Regions from separate parts of the Arthrobacter sp. UC242_113 genome, predicted to be linked through region 1. Evidence: riboswitches for the same ligand, from Rfam matches in the RefSeq annotation. Region 1 holds a riboswitch; each other region holds the start of a gene.
What was found. Region 1 has a riboswitch for thiamine pyrophosphate ahead of thiO (glycine oxidase ThiO). Riboswitches for the same ligand answer to the same signal wherever they lie in the genome.
Positions count from the first base shown of each region.

Region 2: linked by a shared signal. The riboswitch ahead of thiC (phosphomethylpyrimidine synthase ThiC) and the one ahead of thiO (glycine oxidase ThiO) in region 1 are both predicted to bind thiamine pyrophosphate.
Region 3: linked by a shared signal. The riboswitch ahead of ACHMXB_RS07990 (bifunctional hydroxymethylpyrimidine kinase/phosphomethylpyrimidine kinase) and the one ahead of thiO (glycine oxidase ThiO) in region 1 are both predicted to bind thiamine pyrophosphate.
Region 4: linked by a shared signal. The riboswitch ahead of ACHMXB_RS15885 (ECF transporter S component) and the one ahead of thiO (glycine oxidase ThiO) in region 1 are both predicted to bind thiamine pyrophosphate.

Region 1 covers NZ_CP171968.1:2,213,659-2,217,419, reverse strand. Annotated here, with positions in the region: gene ACHMXB_RS09985 (ferritin-like fold-containing protein) at 1-641, shown strand, start outside; gene thiE (thiamine phosphate synthase) at 669-1,370, opposite strand; TPP riboswitch at 1,397-1,516, shown strand; gene thiO (glycine oxidase ThiO) at 1,509-2,774, shown strand; gene thiS (sulfur carrier protein ThiS) at 2,809-3,045, shown strand; gene ACHMXB_RS09965 (thiazole synthase) at 3,063-3,761, shown strand, end outside.
Region 2 covers NZ_CP171968.1:1,876,548-1,880,308, forward strand. Annotated here, with positions in the region: gene ACHMXB_RS08450 (VOC family protein) at 1-386, opposite strand, end outside; gene ACHMXB_RS08455 (amidohydrolase family protein) at 465-1,547, opposite strand; TPP riboswitch at 1,642-1,749, shown strand; partial or broken gene thiC (phosphomethylpyrimidine synthase ThiC) at 1,745-3,545, shown strand; gene ACHMXB_RS08465 (alpha/beta fold hydrolase) at 3,626-3,761, opposite strand, start outside.
Region 3 covers NZ_CP171968.1:1,784,596-1,788,356, reverse strand. Annotated here, with positions in the region: gene ACHMXB_RS07995 (Rne/Rng family ribonuclease) at 1-1,123, shown strand, start outside; TPP riboswitch at 1,341-1,437, shown strand; gene ACHMXB_RS07990 (bifunctional hydroxymethylpyrimidine kinase/phosphomethylpyrimidine kinase) at 1,420-3,015, shown strand; gene rplU (50S ribosomal protein L21) at 3,344-3,652, shown strand; gene rpmA (50S ribosomal protein L27) at 3,710-3,761, shown strand, end outside.
Region 4 covers NZ_CP171968.1:3,476,726-3,480,486, forward strand. Annotated here, with positions in the region: gene ACHMXB_RS15880 (ABC transporter ATP-binding protein) at 1-1,145, opposite strand, end outside; gene ACHMXB_RS15885 (ECF transporter S component) at 1,145-1,765, opposite strand; TPP riboswitch at 1,838-1,981, opposite strand; gene ACHMXB_RS15890 (heme-degrading domain-containing protein) at 2,101-2,652, shown strand; gene ACHMXB_RS15895 (DUF4235 domain-containing protein) at 2,689-2,952, shown strand; gene ACHMXB_RS15900 (PKD domain-containing protein) at 3,346-3,761, shown strand, end outside.

The DNA.
Region 1 (3,761 bases):
CAGACCTGTTCGGCGTGATGGCCTACGGCGAATTGTCCGCGTTCGAACGGCTCTCGTCCGACGCCCGTTACTCACCCACGCTGCACGACCGTGCCGTGCTCGGCAGGATCGCTGTCATCGAATTCCAGCACTACGAACTCGTAAGCGCCAAGCTGGCCGGCATGGGCGTCGACGTCGAAGATGCGATGCTCCCGTTCCAGCTGGCCGTGGACCACTTCCATGAACGGACCCGCCCGGCGGACTGGTACGAATCCCTGATGAAGGCCTACGTGGTGGACACGGTCTCTGCCGATTTCTACCGGGCAGTGGCCCGGTTTGTGGATGCCGGAACCCGTGATGTCATCCAGCAGATCCAGTCGTCGGAAGAGGCCACGGCCGTGCTTCGGGAACGGCTCAGTGGGGCCTTGGCGGACGATCCACGGCTGGCGTCCAGGCTGGCCCTTTGGGGCCGCCGCCTCCTCGGCGAAGCGATCACGCAGGCCCAGCGCGTGGGCCACGAACACGCCTTTCTTGGCGAGCTGTTCGTCGAGGCGGAGCCCGGTGCCACGGACGCCACCGCCCGCGAGCTGGTGCGGGGCATCACGGCCGAAGTCGCGGAAAACCACTCCCGGCGGATGGTCCAGCTCGGCCTGAGCGGGTAACCCCGGCCCCCGACCCGGCCGCTCCGCTTACGAGACGGCGGCCGAGGACGTTGCGTCGAGGGCGTCGAGCAGTTCCGCCGCGGCTGCTGCCGGGTCTGGCGCCTCGGTGATGGCCCGTACGACGACGATGCGGTTGGCTCCGGCCGCCAGGACCTGCTCCACGTTCGTGCGGTCGATCCCGCCGATCGCGAACCAGGGCAGCAGCAGGCCGCCGACCCGTTCCTCGTTTGTGGTGCGGACAGCCTCCGCCGCGTAGCGCACCAGGTCGAGCCCGACGGCGGCGCGCCCGGGCTTGGTAGGGGTGGCCCACAGCGGGCCTACGCAGAAATAATCCAGGCCACTGCGCCCGTGGGCGGCGCCGACGGCGGCATCCACCTGTTCCGTGCTGTGGGTGGACAGCCCGATCACGGTGGCATCGTGCAGCAGCTTCCGGGCGGCCCGCAGCGGCAGGTCCTTTTGGCCGATGTGGAACACCGGTGCACCGGCGATGGACGCGATGTCGGCGCGGTCGTTCACAGCCCACAGCCGGCCGTGCCTGCGGGCGGCGGCATGGACTACTTCCAGCAACTCGAGTTCCTCGGCCGCCTCGATGCCCTTGTCCCGCAGTTGGATGATATCCACGCCGCCCGCAAACGCCGCGTCCACAAAGTCCGCGAAGTCCCCGCGGTCCTTGCGGGCGTCGGTGCAGAGGTACAGGCGGGCGGCGGTGTGGGCAGAGTGCACGGTCATGGCAACACCTTAGTTCCTCTAAACTGGGCAGGTACCGCGGGAGCCCGTTACTGCTGTCATAAAGACGCAGGGCTGAGAGGGCGTCAGAGCCGACCGCTTGACCTGATCCGGTTAGTACCGGCGTAGGGAAGGATTTGCATGACCCCTGAAACCGGAGGCGACGAGCGCTCCGCGGGAGCCCTGGAGTCCGGCGGACTTGAGGCCGATGTAGCGGTTATTGGCGGCGGAGTGGTTGGCCACGGCATCGCCTGGGAGGCACGCCGCTCCGGCCGTTCGGTGGTACTCGTCGATGAGGCCCCGGGCAGCGGTGCAAGCTGGGCTGCGGCCGGCATGCTCGCCCCGGTCAGCGAACTGCATTACCAGGAGGAAGGGCTCCTGGAGCTGATGCTGGAGTCCTCCGCCAGATGGCCTGAGTTTGCGGCCACGCTCACCGCCGGCGGTGACGCCGGCTACCTGACGACGCCGACCCTGGCGGTGGGTGCCGATCCGGCCGACCGCCGGGCCCTGATGGACCTGCGGGAAGTGCAGCGGGCCCACGGCCTCAACGTTGAACCGCTGACCATCCGTGAGGCACGTTCCCGGGAGCCGCTGCTCAGCCCCGCGATCTCCTGCGCCCTCGACATTCCGGCGGACCACCAGGTGGATCCGCGCAGACTTGTCCGGGCCCTTGCTGCCGAGCTGGCCGCGCAACGTCAGGAAAATGCGGCAGCAGAGGGATACGCGGTGCGGGAGCACGCCGCCGGCCTGCTCTGGGACGGCGCAGGGGTCTGCGGGGTCCGGCTGGCCGGCGGCGGAACCGTGAGGGCGGCCGAAACGCTGGTGGCCAATGGCTTGGCGGCGGCGCGCCTGCAGAATCTCCCGGAAGGCCTGCAGCTGCCGCTGCGTCCGGTCTACGGAGACATCCTCAGGCTCAGGGTGCCCGAACACCTGCAGCCCCTGCTCACCGCGACAGTCCGCGGAATGGTGCGGGGCGTGCCGGTGTACGTGGTGCCCCGCAAGGACGGCACGGTGGTGATCGGCGCCACCCAGCGTGAGGACGGTGTGCCGGGCACCAGCGCCGGAGGCGTCTACCAGCTGCTGCGGGACGCCCAGGCGCTGCTGCCGGCAGTCGCCGAACTGGAGCTGCTCGAAGCCACCGCCCGGGCACGGCCCGGCACGCCGGACAATGCCCCCCTGCTGGGCCGGGTGCCGGCGTGCGGGCAGGATGCCGGCACGGACGTGCCGGGCCTCATCATCGCCACCGGCTTCTTCCGCCACGGCGTCCTGCTGACCCCGGCCGCCGCGGCCATCTGCCGCCAGCTCATGGACGGCATCACCGATCCGCGCTGGGCCGCCTTCCGGCCGGGCCGGTTTTCACCCGGGCTCCCGGACCCCCTGGGATCAGCCGCTGCACTCAGCATTTGACCCGCGTCACATTTGACCAGAACAAGGAACCAGCATGAACATCACATTGAACGGCGTCGAACAGGAAGTCAGTGACGGCGCGTCCGTCACCTCACTCGTCACCCAGGTCACGGGGCGCAAGCTGGCCGCCAGCGGGCAGGCCGCCGACGGCCAGCGGCTGGGCGTGGCGGTGGCCCGCAACTCGGCCGTCGTGCCGCGCAGCCAGTGGCATGCCACGGCACTCGCCGACGGCGACGAGATCGAACTTGTCACGGCAGTCCAGGGAGGATGAGGACGATGGCAGAAACAATGATTGAAACAGCAGACAGCCTGGTCATTGACGGGGTGGAGCTGACCTCGCGGCTCATCATGGGCACCGGAGGCGCTCCAAGCCTGGACGGTCTGGGTGCGGCGCTGCTCGCGTCCGGCACCCAGCTGACCACCGTCGCGATGCGGCGCTACTCGCCTGCCGAAACCGGCTCGCTGTTCCAGCTGCTGGTGGACCACAACATCCGCGTGCTCCCCAACACCGCCGGCTGCTTCACGGCCCGGGACGCTGTCATGACGGCGGAGCTGGCCCGTGAAGCGCTGGAGACCGACTGGGTCAAGCTCGAAGTCATCGCCGATGAGCACACGCTCCTGCCTGATGCCGTGGAGCTGGTGGACGCCACCGAGCAGCTGGTCAACCGGGGCTTCAAGGTCTTCGCCTACACCAATGACGATCCCGTTTTGGCGCTGCGGCTGGAGAACCTGGGTGCATCGGCCGTCATGCCGCTGGGAGCGCCGATCGGCACGGGCCTGGGCATCCTCAATCCGCACAACATCGAGCTGATCGTGTCGCGGGCCTCCGTTCCCGTGGTCCTGGACGCAGGGATCGGGACGGCCTCGGACGCGGCCCTGGCCATGGAACTCGGGTGCGACGCCGTGCTGCTGGCCACCGCCGTGTCGCGGGCCCAGAATCCCGCACTCATGGCTGAGGCCTTCAAACACTCCGTGATCGCCGGTAGG
Region 2 (3,761 bases), 340 kb from region 1:
TCGATCCCGTTGCCTTCCGGATCGGTGAAGTAGAACGCCTCGCTCACCAGGTGGTCGGCGCTGCCCACGAAGGACTGCGGCTCGTACTGGGCTGCGCTGGCAACGGTGGCGGCCAGCGCCGGCTGGCCCTCAAACAGAAGCGCTGTGTGGAAGAGGCCGGCCTCGCCGCGGCCGGGAATGTTCAGGCCCGGAGCGGGAGCGAGGTGCACCAGCGGCGTCTTGAGCCGACCGAGGTAGAGGCCGCCGTCCTGCTCGGCGACGACGTCGAGGCCGAGGGCGCGCTGGTAGTAGTCGGTCATGAGCTTCATGTCGCCCACCTTGAGCATGACGGTGCCCATGGTGAGGTCGGCAGGAAGCAAGTCCTGGCTGCTGTCTGCTGCTGTCATTGAATACTCCCGGATGTCCGGGCCACCGGATTTCGGCGGCCTCTACATCTTTAAATTACTTGAAGCTTCAATTTATTCCTAATGCACGATCTTTCCCCGGAGCACCACATTCGTGAGGCTCCGGATGGTCTCCGGCGCGGCGCGGGGGTCCTCCCGGCACACCACCACGTCGGCGTCCGCGCCTTCCGTCAGGCCCTCGGCCCCCAACCATCGGCGCGCACGCCAGCAGGCCGCGTCCAGCGCTGCCGCTGCCGGGAGCCCGGCGGCATGAAGTTCGAGGATCTCGTCCGCGATGCGGCCGTGGCGGATCACGCTGCCCGCATCCGTTCCCGCATAGATTTCGACGCCGGCCTCGTAGGCCTCCAGGACACGCTCGCGACGGCGGGCCCACAATGCGCGCATGTGCTCCGCATACCGCGGGAACTTCTGCTCGGCCTGGCTGGCGATGTCCGGGAAGGTGGCGATGTTAATGAGTGTCGGCACGATCGGCACCTGCTGCTCAACGAACCGTGGAATGTGCCGGGGCAGCAGCCCCGTGGCGTGCTCGATGCAGTCGATGCCCGCGTCCAGCATGTCGTCCAGGGTGTCCTCGCCAAAGCAGTGCGCGGTGACCCTGGCGCCCTCGTCGTGGACGGCCCGGACGGCGTCCCGCACGGCCGCGGCAGGGAACGACGCCGCGAGGTCGCCGGCGCTCCGGTCGATCCAGTCCCCCACCAGCTTGACCCAGCCGTCCCCTTCGCGGGCCTGCTTCCGCACCGCCTCCACGAGGCCCTCCGGCTCGACTTCCACCGCAAAGTTCCGCAGGTACCGGCGGGACCGGGCCACATGCCGGCCGGCCCTGATGATCCGCGGCGTGTCGGCCCGCTGCTGCAGCCACCGGGTGTCGCTGGCCGCTCCGGCGTCCCGGACCAGCAGCGTGCCGGCGTTGCGGTCCGCTATGGACTGGCCATACGCCACGTCGTCGTCCACGGCACCGCCCGGCCCCAGCCCGATGTGGCAGTGGGCATCGACGAAGCCGGGCAGGACCCAGCCGTCCACGACGGTGTCCGGCTGCTGGCCCGGAGAACTGAACGTCAGCTTCCCGTCCACCGCCCAGAGCCCGCGGCGTTCCTCATCCGCCGCAGTGAGCACGGGTCCGCTGAATTCGATGATGTGCGACATGGTTCCAGCGTAATCGGCTCCCGCAACGGAGATCCGGCGTCTCCGGCTTGGCTTCACAGATGGACGGGCGAAATCCGGGGTGTGGTAGCTTCGTCTACGACCACACGGGTGCCCCTGCAGGGGCTGAGATCAGGCTGGTGCAGCCTGCGACCGTTGAACCTGTCCGGGTAATGCCGGCGAAGGAAGTGAGCAGTAAATTGAGCACCCAGAAATCACAGCAGAGCCATGCCCAAAACGGTACCGCTACCGTTACGCAGTCGCTGAAATCCCACTCACTGGCTTACCTGGAAGGCGACGGCCTGCGGGTTCCGGTAACGGAAATCGCCCTGGAGCCTTCACCCAACGGCGAGCAGAACGAACCGCTGCGGGTTTACCGCACGGCGGGTCCCGGCAGCGACCCGGTGGTGGGCCTCGCCCCGTTCCGTGCGGAATGGATTGCGGCACGGGCGGACACGGAGACGTACGACGGACGTGAACGGAACCTGCTCGACGACGGCAAGTCGGCCGTGCGCCGCGGCGCGGCTTCCGCCGAATGGAAGGGCGCCAGGCCGGTGCCCCGCCGTGCGGCGGACGGAAAGACCGTGACGCAGATGCACTACGCGCGGCAGGGCGTCATCACCCCCGAGATGCGTTTCGTGGCCCTCCGCGAGAACTGCGATGTGGAACTGGTCCGCAGCGAACTCGCCGCCGGACGGGCCATCATTCCCACCAACATCAACCACCCGGAATCCGAGCCGATGATCATCGGCAAGGCGTTCCTCGTGAAGATCAACGCCAACATCGGCAACTCGGCTGTCACCAGCTCCATCGCCGAGGAGGTGGACAAGCTGCAGTGGGCCACCCAGTGGGGCGCGGACACCGTGATGGACCTGTCCACGGGCGACGACATCCACACCACCCGTGAGTGGCTCATCCGCAACTCCCCCGTCCCCATCGGCACGGTCCCGATCTACCAGGCCCTGGAAAAGGTCAACGGCGAAGCGAACGCCCTGACCTGGGAAATCTTCCGCGACACCGTCATCGAGCAGTGCGAACAGGGTGTGGACTACATGACCATCCACGCCGGCGTGCTGCTGCGGTACGTCCCGCTCACGGCCAACCGCGTCACCGGCATTGTCTCCCGCGGCGGCTCCATCATGGCCGGCTGGTGCCTCGCCCACCACCAGGAGAACTTCCTGTACACCCACTTCGACGAGCTGTGCGAGATCTTCGCGAAGTACGACGTCGCCTTCTCGCTGGGCGACGGCCTCCGGCCGGGCGCCACGGCGGACGCCAACGACGCCGCGCAGTTCGCCGAACTGGACACCCTGGCTGAGCTGACCCAGCGGGCCTGGGAGTACGACGTCCAGGTCATGGTGGAAGGGCCGGGGCACATCCCATTCCACCTGGTGCGCGAGAATGTTGAGCGCCAGCAGGAGCTCTGCAAGGGTGCGCCCTTCTACACGCTGGGCCCCCTGGTCACGGACGTGGCCCCCGGCTACGACCACATCACCTCGGCCATCGGCGCCACCGGAAATCGCCCGGTACGGCACGGCCATGCTGTGCTACGTCACGCCCAAGGAACACCTGGGCCTGCCGAACAAGGACGATGTGAAGACCGGCGTCATCACCTACAAGATCGCCGCGCACGCGGCCGACCTTGCCAAGGGGCACCCCGGCGCGAATGAGCGGGACGATGCGCTGTCCAAGGCCCGGTTTGAGTTCCGGTGGCGCGACCAGTTCGCGCTGTCTTTGGACCCGGTGACGGCCGAGTCCTTCCACGACGAGACGCTGCCTGCCGAGCCTGCCAAGACGGCGCACTTCTGCTCGATGTGCGGTCCCAAGTTCTGCTCCATGCGGATCAGCCAGGACATCCGGAACGAGTACGGCTCAGCCGAGGCGCAGGCCGCCCTCGCGGAGATGGCGGAAGGCATGCGCGAGAAGAGCCAGGAGTTCCTGGCTGCAGGCGGAAAGGTATACCTGCCCGAGCTGCGGCTTCCGGAGTCGGCCCGCAACTGACCGGCCTCCATGACCACGTCCGGCTGGCATTGGGGGCCAGCCGGACGCGCGCGCGGGAACGTTGCTTAGAGGCCGTGTCTTCAGGAGGCGCGGGGCTGCTGCCGGCGGCTGACCTCGGCGATGAATGACCTGATGAAGCGGTCACCCTCCGGTGAGTCGTGGGGCCGGTGCCCTCCCGCAGCGATGCGGTGCAGGGCACCGGTCTCGCGCAGGTAT
Region 3 (3,761 bases), 430 kb from region 1:
CGGCGGCATCATCGTCATCGACTTCATCGACATGGTGCTGGAGTCCAACCGCGACCTGGTCCTGCGCCGTCTGGTGGAATGCCTGGGCCGCGACCGGACCAAGCACCAGGTGGCCGAAGTGACTTCCCTGGGACTCGTGCAGATGACGCGCAAGCGCATGGGCACCGGCCTCCTGGAAGTCTTCGGCGAGCAGTGCGAGGCATGCGCGGGCCGGGGCGTCGTCACCCACGACGAGCCGGTGGAGCACCGCCGCGCCAACACCGTGGCCGCGGAGCACCACGTGCACCGTGCCGAGGTCCAGCCCCCTGCCCGGACAGAGCGGAAGCGCCGCCGCGGCAAGGGCGGGCAGCCGTCCTCCGAGCCAGCTCCTGCCGCCCCTGCCGTGCCGCACCACCCCGAACCGTCGGAGGCGGAGCGCCACGCCAAGGCTGAAGCGACCCGCGCAGCCCTGGCCAACATCGCCGCAGCGGCCCACGCCGCTCACCTTCATGAGGAAGAAGCTGCGCACAGTGCCGCAGCGTCGGGTGAGGCTGCCCGGCCCGCCGCACCCGCTGCCGCCGCACCGGAAAGCCCCGTGGTGCACCGCGCTCCGGAAACGGAAAGCGTCTCCGGACGGCCCGGCGCAGTGCTCACCTTCGGCGGTGAGAAAGTGGTTCTTCCGTTTGTCGATCACAGCGAGGAGCCGGTCAAGGAAGCGCCGGCCCTGACGCTGGACCGCCTGGAGGAAGCCTTCGCGCACCTCGGTGCTCCTATCGCCCCCGCCGAAGAGGAGGAGGCCAAGGACGAGGCTCCCGCACAGATCCGCCCTGAAAGCGGGCAGCCGGAGGGCCAGGAGGCCGCAAGCCGGCCCGCGGCTCAGCCTGCTGCACGGCAGCCGGTGGAAAGCCCCGCGGCACCGTCCCGCAGCCGCCGTCCGCGCCGCAACCGCAGTGCCAGCCGCCCCCAGGGTGCAGCCAACGAGACATCCGTGGAACACCACGAGGTAGCTCCGGCTGCAGCCGCCGGGCACTCGCATGAGGCCAAGGCACCCGAGGCGGGGAATGCACAGACGCCGAAGGCAGCTCCGCAGCCGGCCAGCGAACCGATCATTCTGGGGGTCGGCGTACCCGCCTCAGAACTGTAGGACAAGCGGACTCTGAGCCCGCCGGACTCCGGGGTGACTGACCCCCGAGCCCAACAGTAGATGGTCCGGCACCGCGGCTGCGGTGCCGGACCTTTCCGGTTCCGGACTTTCGTCAGCCGGCAAGGCCAGATGGCAAGGGCAGGGGACGCCAGCGCCGCGGAAGCCTGTCGCAAACGCCAAATTTTCGCGCCGCGGGCCGGCCGAACCGCTAGGCTGGAGGACTGACACGGGGTGCCGCGCATGGGCCGGCTGAGATCCAAACCCGTTGAACCTGTCCGGTTAGCACCGGCGAAGGGATGTCTTCTTTGTCATCAACACTGTCATCAGCATCACTCCTGCCCGCACGTGCGGCGGCGGACAGGTCGCTGCTGGAAACCGTTGAGCCGGCCGTTCAGACCTCCCGCGGCGTTCCCCGGGTGCTGGCCATCGCAGGCTCGGATCCTTCCGGCGGCGCAGGCATCCAGGCCGATCTGAAAAGCATTGCGGCCCACGGCGGCTACGGGATGGCCGCAATAACAGCGCTCACTGCGCAGAACACCACGGGCGTGCGCGGCGTGCATGTTCCGCCGGCTTCCTTCCTGTCGGCGCAACTGGACGCTGTCAGCGACGACATCAGCGTGGACGCCGTGAAGATCGGCATGCTGGGCGATGAACGTGTCATCGCGGCCGTCCGTGTCTGGCTCGAAAAGGTAAGGCCCGGCGTCGTGGTTCTCGATCCGGTGATGGTGGCCACCAGCGGTGACCGCCTCCTCCAGGAGTCTGCGGAGGCAGCGCTCCGAAAACTGCTGCCTCTGGCGCACCTGATTACCCCCAACCTTCCCGAACTGGCCATGCTGCTCGGGGAACCTGAGGCCGCGGACTGGGACGCCGCCCTTGTCCAGGGCAGGCGGCTCGCGGACCAGACCGGTGCCACGGTCCTCGTCAAAGGCGGGCACCTGAACGGCTCAAGCTGCCCGGACGCGCTCGTGAACACGGCCGGGCTGCTGTCTTCGGACGTGGTGGAGGTCGCGGGCGAACGGATCGGCACGCGGAACAGCCACGGCACCGGATGCTCGCTCTCCTCGGCCATGGCCACGGCGCAGGCGCGGCTGGGTGACTGGGAAGCGTCACTGCGGGCGGTCAAGCCGTGGCTGGCCGGGGCCCTCCGCACGTCCGGGCAGCTGGAGGTCGGGGCAGGCAACGGACCGATCAACCATTTCCACCACGTCCGCCAGACTGAATCGACAGCCCTGTCAGAGCCCAGGGGCGGCTTCGCGGAGCTGCTCCGCGCCGAGACAGTTGCCCACCTGGAAGACATCTATGGCCTGGGCTTCATCCGTGGGCTTGCCGACGGCACTCTGGCGGAGAAGGAATTCGCGTACTACCTGGCGCAGGACGCTACATACCTCAACGGCTACTCCCGGGTCCTGGCCAGGGCCAGCGCGCTCGCGCCGACCGAGTCCGAGCAGCTGTTCTGGGCGCGCTCCGCCCAGCAATGCCTGGAAGTTGAATCGGAACTGCACCGCTCCTGGCTCAGCACGCGAACCGTGCAACAGGAGCTGGGCCCGGTCACGAAGGCCTACGTCGATCATCTGCTGGCGGCTTCGGCGGGCGGCAGTTACGCGGTGCTGGTCGCCGCGGTCCTGCCGTGCTTCTGGCTGTACGCCGAGGTGGGGGAGACCCTGCACGCCGAATATGTGGCCGCCGGAGCGCAGGCCGGGCACCCGTACGCGGAGTGGCTGCGGACTTACGCCGACGAGGACTTCGCTGCCGCCACCCTGCGGGCCGTCGACGTCGCCGACGGCGCCGGCCGGGCCGCGTCAGCGGGGGAGCGCGAAGCGATGATCACCGCTTTCCGGCAGTCCTGCCGGTACGAGGTCGAATTCTTCGACGCGCCGAGCCGCCACAGCTGAGCGGAAGCGGGCCCGATACCCGGTAGGATGGTCGCGCACGGCATCGGATGTCCCGAACGGCGGCCTCTGTGGCGCCTATCACGGACAACCCGCTGCTGCCAGCCTCATTTGCGGCCGACGACGGAATTAGCGTATTCTAGATCTTCGGTGCTTACGCCAACACTTGGGTTATGACCCGGGATCGTCCATTCGGACATGTTCCTGGGATAGCTCACGGGTTCCCCCGGGGAATCCACGGCGTTGAGGCACAGCGAGAACCAGGCCAATTTTCGGACCCGGCTTCCGCACGCAAATTTAGTAATAAACGTCGAGAGAAGTGAGTTCCCAAGTGGTGTACGCGATTGTCCGCGCAGGCGGCCGCCAAGAGAAGGTTTCCGTTGGAGACTTCGTTACCCTGAACCGCGTCGCCGGTGGAGCTGGCAGCACCATTGAGCTGCCCGCGCTGCTTCTGGTGGACGGTGACAAGGTCACCTCCGCAGCTGCGGACCTGGCCAAGGTAACTGTTACGGCTGAGATCCTTCAGGACCTCCGTGGTCCGAAGATCGTCATCCAGAAGTTCAAGAACAAGACCGGTTACAAGAAGCGCCAGGGTCACCGTCAGGAACTGACCAAGGTCAAGATCACCGGTATCAAGTAACCACTGGTTACTGTTCAGGTTTCCCGCAGTCTCAAGAATTAAAGGCAGGCATTCCAAATGGCACACAAAAAAGGCGCGAGCTCCACTCGCAACGGTCGTGACTCCAACG
Region 4 (3,761 bases), 1.3 Mb from region 1:
TCGGCCCTCCACTCGTACGGGTCAATTCCGGCTCCGCCGCTCAGTTCTACCGTCGCGGAGACCTTGCCGTCCACCGGCGGCAACAGCCCGGCCAGGGTCAGCGCAAAGGTGGACTTGCCGGCGCCGTTGGGACCTGTGACGGTCAGCGCCTCGCCCGCCCGGACCTGCGCTGTGACGTCGCGCAGAACGGGCTCAGGGGGTACAGAGCGGAAGCCGCGGCGGCGTGGACGTTCCCGCGACACGGCAAGCTTTTCCGCCGCCAGCAGCAGCTGGCCGGTGCTAGCGCCGGGGGTCGGCGGAGCGCCGGCAGCCGAACGGCGCCGCGTCTCAGGAACATAGCCGGGGACCCAGACGCCGGCGGCAGTGAGCATCCCGCGCGCCTCCTCGAGAACCTCGTCCGGGGTCCCGTCGATCAGCACCGCGCCGTCCGAGGCGGACCCCGGCTGCAGGACCACGATCCGGTCCACCAGGTCTTTCCAGGCAGCTACCCGGTGCTCCACCACCACCAGGGTGGCCCCGGTCTTGTCGAGGCAGCGGCCCACGGCGTCCCGGACTTCCAGGACGCCGTCCGGGTCGAGGTTCGCGGTGGGCTCGTCCAGCAGGAGGAGTCCCGGCCGCATCGCCAGGATGCCGGCGAGCGCCAGGCGCTGCTTCTGGCCGCCGGAGAGGGCCGACGTCGGGTGGTTGAGGGGAAGGTGCGACAGCCCGACGTCGTCCAGCGCCTCGTGCACGCGACGCCAGATCTCCTCGCGGGGCACCGACAGATTCTCGGCGCCGAAGGCGACGTCGTCGCCCAGGCGGGAGAGCACCACCTGCGTCTCCGGGTCCTGCTGCATGAGCCCGGCACGGCCGCGCCGGGAACGGGGCGGCGCGCCGTCGATGAGCAGGTCTCCGCTCTCGTCCGCGTCGTCCCGGTCGGGAGTGCCGGCGTCGTCCGCGTCACTGTCCCCCAGCACGCCGGCCAGGGCGTGAAGCAGGGTGGACTTGCCGGCTCCGGATGGGCCCAGCAGCATGACCCGCTCGCCGGGGCGGATGTCCAGGTCGAGGGCATGGACGGCCGGTTTGGTGCGGCCGGCGTGGCGCCAGCCCCAGCCGCGGGCGGTGACCGCGGCGGGGCGGACGCCGGCGTTGTCTTGTCCGGGCATTAGGAGAAGACGGGCTCCGTGGCTGCCTTGCGGGACGCGAAGGAACTCAGCACGCCGGTCCTGGCCAGGCCTCGGGCGGCGATCCACGACAGGGCGCCCGCGATGACCGCGCCGGAAATGGCGCAGAACACGATGTACGCGAGCTTGTCGCCGGCGGCGTAGGCGATGTTCCAGCCCCAGGGGGCGAAGGAGTCGTTGAGCCCGCAGAACAGTCCGGCGCCGGCCCCGGCAAGCAGCGAGGCGGGCAGGTTGAACTTCTTGTACGCGAAGGCGGCGAACACAAGCTCCGCCCCCAGGCCCTGCAGAAGTCCGGAAATGAGCACCGTGGTGCCATACTGCGAGCCCATGAGCAGCTCGCCGGTGGCAGCCACACTCTCGCAGAACAGGGCTGCGCCGGGCTTGCGGATGATGAGCATTCCCAGGACCGCCGGAATCATCCAGCCGCCGGCGTAGAGGCCGGTCAGCGGAGGGTAGAGGGCGTTGACCGGGGTGGAGATGAGGTTGGCGCCCTGGGACCAGGCCCAGAAGATGACGCCGCCGGCAACGGCGATGAGCGCCGCCACGACGATGTCCGCCACGCGCCAGCTGTAGCTGGTCTTCTTGATTGCTGCAGTTGTCATGATGGTCCTCCTGAGGAACAGGAGGGGAAAGTGTTTCCCCGGCTGCGGGTGGCTGGGCCTCGCGCTGCCGGGCACTCTGAGAACTCGACTCCCTTGCGCCGGTACTAGCCGGATCAGGTTCGAGGGTCTGCGGCTGTCCGCACTCTCAGCGCCCTTCCCCGGTTGCGCTGGCAGTTGCCTTTGCATCCCGACGGCGGCGCTCCCCTGTCGTGATAAATCTGCCCTTGTGGGCTGATCCAGTTTACACCTCGCCCGCCCCGGAAACCGGGGGCCGCTGTCACAATGCGGAAGTTTTCATGCGGCGTTGGGACAACGGTCCGGAGTAGATTGGGGCCATGACGCAACAGGACTCCGGCAGCGCTGCCCTGCCCGCCTTTGACCCCGATTCCTCCGCGGAGCAGCCGGCGGGAGCCTTGGAAGCCCTGATTGGGCAGGTCGAAGGGGAGATGGCTGAACTGCAGTTCCCGAGGTTCACCAAGGACGACGCCCTGGCGCTGGGCCTGGAACTGGTGGAACGGGGCAAGGAGGAGAACCTGCCTATCGCCATCGACATCACCAAGGGGGAGCAGGTGCTCTTCCATGTGGCGCTCGAGGGTGCCACGCCGGATAACGAAGGCTGGGTGCGGGCCAAGCAGCGGACTGCCGTGCGCTACGAGGAACCGTCGCTGCTGGTGGGGCTGCGCGGCAGGGCCGGCGGCGGACGGATCGAGGACAACGCCTGGTTTGACCAAGCGACTTACGCTGCCCACGGCGGAGCCTTCCCCGTTTATGTGCGGGATGTGGGGGCAGTGGCCGTGGTCACCGTGTCCGGGCTGCCGCAGAAGGCGGACCACGACCTCGTGGTACAGGCGTTGCGGGAGATCCACCGGTCCATGCGGCTAGGCTAAGGAAAGACCAGTGTTCATCACGCGAGGAGTTCCGCAATGAGTTTCTTCATCAAACTGCTTGGCACAGGCATCAGCCTGCTGGCAGGATTCGCCGGCACCAAGGCCGTTGACACCATCTGGGAAAAGATCACGGGCCGGAAGCCCCCCAAGGGTGACAAGGACGACGTCCCCACCACGTTGCGCACCGCCCTCACGTTCGCCCTCGTCTCCGCCTCCGTGAGCGCGGTCATCCAGGTGCTGGCCAACCGCGGCACCCAGCGGGCTATCACCCGCTTCGCCAAGACCCAGGACATCGTCTAGGCCTCCCCGCCGGTCGGGACCAACCACGCTGCGGCCCCCACACGGGGTGGGTTGCCCGGCAGCCCCTCCCGGGCCGAGACCGGGTTTCCCCAAGCGCGGCAGGCCATACTGATTCCGTTCTGAACCTGGCAGTGCTGATGACCTCGGCCGGGCTCACAACAGCCGGACCCGGCACCGCAACCCGCGGTGCCGGGTCCGTTCGCATTTTGCCTCGGCGGTCCACCGCTTGCCGCTTGGAGGGCATAAGCACAGTCGCTGCAAGAGCAGCGTGGGTCCCCCCACACCGCCGGATGAAGCCTCGAATGCCAAGGTTTTTCCAACCCGGAACTCGAACGTTTTTCCAACCCCCACGATTTTTAGTGGATGCCATCAGCGTCTTACGAGGAGACAAAAATGGTATCCACACCACATTTCCTGTCAGCCCAGCGCCTGGCCCCCCGACACCGTGGCCCCAGCCCTGCGTCCCGCCGCCGCGGCATTGCTGCCGCAACTGCCGTCCTGCTTGCGGCGACAGGGGCAGGAGCCTCCTTGGCGGCAACCCAGGTAACCCAGACGAACGCGAACAAGCTGACCGCCGTCGGTCCCGTCAACACCGAGTACGGCTTCCCGTCCTGGTACGAGGACAGCAACAAAACACGCGTCGAACTGTGCCTTGACGCGGAGAACCCGCTCTGCGGTTTCCTGCCCGGGGACATCCCGGACGAGACAGCACCCATCTCCTTCCCGGACAACTTCCCGGAAGAGGCGTTCTACATGCTCGCCGGCTCCGAACTCGCCTTCCCCAACGGCGGCCGCGCCGTCCTGGTCCT